DNA from 2 places in the Microbacterium sp. NPDC087592 genome. Region 2 is predicted to be linked to the other one. Evidence: riboswitches for the same ligand, from Rfam matches in the RefSeq annotation. Region 2 holds a riboswitch; the other holds the start of a gene.
What was found. Region 2 has a riboswitch for thiamine pyrophosphate ahead of ACIOTO_RS09485 (ECF transporter S component). Riboswitches for the same ligand answer to the same signal wherever they lie in the genome.
Positions count from the first base shown of each region.

Region 1: another riboswitch for thiamine pyrophosphate. It lies ahead of thiM (hydroxyethylthiazole kinase); the one in region 2 lies ahead of ACIOTO_RS09485 (ECF transporter S component).

Region 1 covers NZ_JBIUWT010000004.1:270,289-273,395, forward strand. The annotation lists gene ACIOTO_RS19535 (NAD-dependent epimerase/dehydratase family protein) at 1-937, shown strand, start outside; TPP riboswitch at 965-1,058, shown strand; gene thiM (hydroxyethylthiazole kinase) at 1,049-1,897, shown strand; gene ACIOTO_RS19545 (bifunctional hydroxymethylpyrimidine kinase/phosphomethylpyrimidine kinase) at 1,894-3,107, shown strand, end outside.
Region 2 covers NZ_JBIUWT010000001.1:2,001,482-2,004,588, forward strand. The annotation lists gene ACIOTO_RS09480 (D-alanyl-D-alanine carboxypeptidase) at 1-1,060, opposite strand, end outside; TPP riboswitch at 1,143-1,254, shown strand; gene ACIOTO_RS09485 (ECF transporter S component) at 1,245-1,889, shown strand; gene ACIOTO_RS09490 (ABC transporter ATP-binding protein) at 1,889-3,107, shown strand, end outside.

The DNA.
Region 1 (3,107 bases), on a different contig from region 2:
AACGGGCTGGCTCTCCGGGCGCATCGCCCGCCGATGGCTGGATGCGGGGGCCACGGTGACATGTCTCGCTCGCGGGGCGAGGCCTGCGTCCGACGGTGCCGAGCTCGTACGTGGAGACCGCGACGATCCCGCGGCGTACACCGCGCTCACCCGGCGGGACTGGGATCACGTGGTGGATATCTCGTCGCAGGCGTCGCAGGTCGAGGCGGCCGTCGCTGCCCTCGGCGAGCGTGTCGCGCGGTGGACCTACGTGTCTTCCCTGTCGGTCTACTCCGACGACGAGACGGTCGGTGCGGACGAGTCGGCACCGCGGCATCCGTCCGCCCGCCCCGGTGACGAGTACGAGTACGGGGCGCAGAAGGCTGCGGCCGAGGACGCCGTGGGCACCCTGGGCGATCGTGCGCTCATCGTGCGACCGGGACTCATCGTCGGCGAAGGCGACCCCAGCGATCGATTCGGTTACTGGGCAGCGGCGTTCGCGCGGGCGGGTGGGGAACCGGTCCTGTCGCCGCCGCTCGAGGGGAAGAGCGCCCAGGTGATCGACGTGGACGATCTCGCCGAATCCATCGTCGCGGCGACCGTGAGCGGGCCGGTCAACGCCATCGGCGACGCGCAGCCCTTCGACGAGGTATTGCGCGAGATCCGGACCGCCGCGGGTCATACCGGCGAGATCGTGGTCGCCGAGGAGGACTGGCTCGTCGCACACGGGGTCCAGCACTGGGCGGGGCCCAGATCCCTGCCGCTGTGGCTGCCCCCGGGGATGACGGGCTTCATGACCCGGTCTAACAGCGCGTACCGCGATGGAGGTGGTCGGCTGCGGCCGCTGACCGACACCGTCCGTACCGTCGTCGCCGATGAGCGGGCGCGCGGGGTCGACCGCGACCGTCGTGCCGGACTCGCCCGCGCGGAGGAATTGACGCTCCTGGCCGATCGTTAGACGTTCCTGGCCGATCGCTAGACTCTGAGCAGTGACACGGGGTGCCGCATCCGCGGCTGAGAACAGACCCGTCGAACCTGATCTAGTTCGTACTAGCGAAGGGATGTCGCGATGAGCGATCTTCTGCGTCCTGATTCCATCACCGATCTGCCCGGCGCCGCCGCCGCCCTGTGGGGGGTGCTGCGCGAGACGCCCCCACTGACGCACTGCATCACCAACACGGTCGTCGCCGGGTTCACCGCCAACGTGCTGCTCGCCCTGGGGGCTGCCCCGGCCATGGTCGACATCGTCGGAGAGGCCGAGATGTTCGCCGGTGTCGCGTCCGGTGTGCTGATCAACCTGGGAACGCCCACTCCTGAGCAGCGCGCGGCGAGTCTCGAGGCTGTCGCCGGGGCTGCGACCGCCGGAACACCGTGGGTGCTCGATCCGGTCGCGATCGGGGCCCTGCCGATCCGCACCGCGCTCGCGCATCAGCTGGCGGGGCAGCGTCCGACGGCGATCCGCGGTAACGCCTCGGAGATCCTCGCGCTCGCCGGGCTCAGCGCCGGCGGTCGGGGAGTGGATGCCACGGACAGCACGGATGCCGCAGCCGACGCGGCTGCTGCTCTCGCGCGACGGACCGGTGGCGTGATCGCGGTGTCCGGTCCGGTCGACCTCGTCACCGACGGGGAGCGGGTGTTGCGCCTCGCGAACGGGCACGAGCTGCTGACCAGGGTCACCGGCGGGGGCTGCGCTCTCGGGGCCGTGATGGCCGCATTCCTGGGTACCGCGCGCAATACCGGACACGATGCCCTCACGGCCGTCGCCGCCGCGAGCCTCGTGTACACGATCGCGGCCGAGCGCGCCGCCACGATCTCGACCGGCCCCGGCAGCTTCGCCGTGGCGCTGTTGGACGCCCTCGCCTCCGTGGGCCCCGCCGACGTGATCGCGGACGCCCGTGTGCAGGCGGGTGCGCTGTGAACGCCGACCTCTCCCTCTACCTGGTCACCGATCCCACGCTCTGCGGCGACCGCGGCGTCGTCGATACCGTCCGCCGTGCCGTCGACGGGGGCGTGCGCATCGTGCAGCTCCGCGACAAGACCGCGTCCGATGCCGAGACGGCCGAGCAGCTGCTTGCACTGTCGCAGGCGATCGACGGTCGTGCGCTGCTCGTGGTGAACGACCGACTGGATGCCGCGATCGCCGCCCGCGCCCGCGGTGCACGCGTCGACGGCGTGCACCTGGGTCAGGGGGACGCGTCGGTGCTGCAGGCGCGCGAGGCTCTCGGGCCGGATGCGCTGATCGGCCTCACCGCGAACAGTGCGGCGCACCTCGACGCGGTTCTCGCGTTGCCCGCCGGAACCGTCGACTATCTCGGCGTCGGGGTGATCCGTCCGACCTCGACCAAGCGGGATCACCCCGACCCCCTCGGCGTGGAAGGGTTCCGTGACTTCGTGAGGCGCAGCCCGCTCCCGTGCGTGGCGATCGGCGGCGTCGGCATCGACGACACCGAGGCGCTTCGCGATGCCGGTTCCGCCGGGCTCGCCGTGGCCTCGGCGCTGTGTGCGGCCGAGGATCCCGCCGCGACCGCCCGGGAGTTCCGGCGACGCTGGCTCGCGGGGTCGGTGCCACGGGTGCTCAGCATCGCGGGGAGTGATCCTTCGGGAGGGGCGGGTATCCAGGCCGACCTCAAGTCCATCGCCGCGAACGGCGGCTACGGCATGGCCGTCCTCACCGCGCTGACGGCGCAGAACACGCAGGGTGTCCGGGCGGTGCATGTGCCGCCGGCGGACTTCCTCCGTGCCCAGCTCGACGCGGTGTCGGACGACGTCGTGATCGATGCGGTGAAGATCGGGATGCTGGCCGAGACGGAGGTGATCCGCGCGGTGGGCGAGTGGCTCGATCGGGTGCGTCCGCCCGTCGTCGTGCTCGACCCGGTCATGGTCGCGACGTCGGGGGACAGGCTCCTCTCTCCGGATGCCGAGGCGGAGCTGCGGAGTCTGCTCGGTCGCGCGACGCTGGTCACCCCGAATCTCGCCGAGCTCGCGGTGCTGACCGGTCGTGACATCGTCGATTGGGCCGACGGCATCACCGCCGCCGAGGAGCTGTCGGCCGAGATCGGTGCCGCCGTGCTCGTCAAGGGCGGTCATCTCACCGGCGACGAAGCTCCGGATGCGCTGGTCGACACGCG
Region 2 (3,107 bases):
ATTCGGTCAGCACACCGTCGACCGGCACATCCAGCGCGGACTGATCACTGCGCCGGTAGTCCCAGTACTCCACGCTGTCGCGGTAGCTGAAGCGGAACTCGGGGCCCTGCTCGCCGAGCGCCAGCGGCATCCGGTCGAGCACCATCAGGCTGCTCACGACCTTGGTGATGCTCGCGATGCTCACGGCACCGGGATTCGAGGCCACCGTGCTCAGCCCGCCGATGCCGACAGCCGCGCTGCCCTCGCCGGGCCAGGTGATCGCAGCCGCGGCGGCGGGAGTGGTCTCGAATTCGACGGACTGCACCGTCGGAGGGACTTCGTGCAGTGGCCACAGCATCGTCGTACCGGCGTAGGCGGCGACGATCGCGACGAGCGTCGCCAACGGCACCAGGACCCCCGGGCGGGCGATCGCCGGTCGCAGGTGGGCCCCGCGCATCAGCCCGCCTGACTGCTCGGCCTCGGCCGGCTCATCGAGGGTCGCGAGAGGCGGGTGCGCGGCGACCGTCGCGGCATCGACCCAGGTGAGGGCCGTCGCCCCGGTCGTGTCATCCGCCCACTGCGGTGCGCTCGCGTCGAGGAGAGCATTCGTGTCGTCCGCCGGCTCTTCACCGGCTGTCCGCTCGGCCGGGACGAACGGCGGTTTGGTCAGCGGGGGTGTCGGTGGCGTCGCATCGACAGGCTCGATGGGCTCGACGGGCTCGACGGGCTCGACGGGCTCGATGGGCTCTACGAGGCCGGCGGCCTCGACGGGCTCCGCTGCGGGTTCGGAGAGGGTGTCGGGTTCCTGATCGACGCCGCCGCCCGGGGAGCTCGGTGTCGTGAAGAGCGCGCCGATCGCCGCGGAGTCGACTGGGATGGCCGGCGATACGGCGGCAGCCGGGGGTCGCACATCGCCCGCGAACAGCCGGTCGGCGGCGAACGCGGAGGTGTCGGCGGAGTCTGCGGGGGCAGCATCCACCGCGACCGGCAGGTCGTCGACCGGTCCGGAGGGGACGGCGTCCGGCGAGCCGTCGCCATCGACGACGCCCGTCGCCTCGTCGGCGGGATCTGAAGCGGTCACTCGTTTACGGTACCCAATCCCGGGCGCGTTGCGCGGCGCGCAGCCTCGTCGCCCGCGGGGTGTCGCGAGCCGGTAGGCTCTTCAGCACAACCACGGGAGTCCGGCGAGCCGGGCTGAGAGGGAGCGAATCGCGCTTCGACCGTCGAACCTGATCTGGGTCATGCCAGCGCAGGGAGGAGTTCAGATGAGCACGTCCACGTCCACATCGGCGTCCACCAAGCCCCCGGCCACGCCCCCGGCCAGGAGCTTCCTGCGCTGGCGCATCGTCGACATCGTCGTCGCCAGCGTCATCGGCGTCGCCGCAGGCCTGATCTTCCTGGCGTGGAACGTCGGGTACCTCGGCCCGAAGGCCCTGCTCGAGCCGCTGCTCCCCGGCGTCCAGGGGCTTCTCGACGGCCCGTGGCTCTTCGCCGGCGTCCTCGGCGGGCTGATCATCCGCAAGGCGGGCGCGGCGATCTACGTCGAGCTGCTCGCGGCGGTCGTCTCGGCCCTCATCGGCAACCAGTGGGGCGGATTCCTCACTCTCGAAGCCGGACTCGTGCAGGGTCTCGGCGCCGAACTGGTCTTCCTCCTTTTCTTCTACCGCCGCTGGTCATTGCCGGTCGCGATCCTCGCGGGTGCCGGTGCTGCCCTCGCCGGCGGGATCAACAACCTCGTGCTCTGGTACGCCGGTTCCGGCCCCGCCTTCACGACGATCTACCTGATCAGCACCGTCATCTCCGGTGCCGTCATCGCGGGGGCGCTGTCGTGGGTGCTGGCGCGAGGCATCGCCGCGACCGGAGCGCTCGACCGATTCGGCTCCGGGCGCGAGGCACGCGTCCGCGTCTGATGGCGGCGGATCACACCGTCCCCGCCGCCGTCGAGGCGCGCGGCTGGGGGTGGCGCCACGCGAGTCGCCTCGCCTGGGCGCTGAGCGACGTCTCGTTCCGCATCGACCCCGGTGAGCGCGTTCTGGTGCTCGGGGCTTCCGGGGCGGGCAAGTCCACGCTGCTCCACGGTCTCGCGGGCGTGCTCGGCGGCGAGGAGGAGGGCGAGAGCACGGGCGAACTGCTCGTCGACGGCGCTCCCGCCGTCGCCACCCGGGGGCGCGCCGGCCTCGTGCTGCAGGACCCGGACTCGCAGGTGATCCTGGCGCGAGCCGGCGACGATGTCGCGTTCGGCTGCGAGAACCTCGGCGTGCCACGGGCGCAGATCTGGCCCCGGGTGGAAGCGGCGCTGGATGCCGTCGGCCTCGATGTGCCGCTGGACCACCCGACCAAGGCGCTCTCCGGCGGGCAGAAGCAGCGGCTCGCGCTCGCCGGCATGCTCGCGATGCGTCCGGGGCTCGTGCTGCTCGACGAGCCGACCGCGAACCTCGACCCGGCCGGTGTCGTCGAGGTGCGTGACGCGGTGGAGCGGATGCTGCAGTCGCAGCCGGCGACACTCATCGTCGTCGAGCACCGCCTCGAGGTGTGGCTGCCGCTCATCACACGGGTGATCGTGATCGGCGCCGGGGGAGTGGTGGCAGACGGAGCGCCCGCTGAGGTGCTCGGTGACCAGGGTGCACGACTCGCGGCCGACGGCGTGTGGGTGCCGGGGCACGCTCCCGCCGCCCCGCCGCCACCGCGCGGGACACCGGGCGAGACTCTGCTCTCGGCGCGCGGACTCGCCGTCGCCCGCGTCAAGGGACGCCCGGTCGCCACCGGCATCGACCTCGATGTGCGCGCCGGTCAGGTGCTGGCGATCACCGGCCCGAACGGCGCCGGCAAGTCCACGCTCGGACTGACCCTCGCAGGGCTCCTGCCGCCTGCTGCGGGTGACCTGACGGCATCCCCCGTGCTCGCCGCCGGGGCGGACCCCTCGCCGATCCGCTGGGCCTCGCGGGATCTGCTGACCCGCATCGGCATGGTGTTCCAGGAGCCCGAGCATCAGCTGCTCGCGAAGACCGTGCGCGACGAGCTGGCCGTCGGACCGCGCGCGCTCGGGATGGACGAAGACGAGATCGCCGTGCGCAGCGACGAGCTGCTCGCGCGACTGCGCCTGACGCACCTCGCCGCCGCCAACCCGT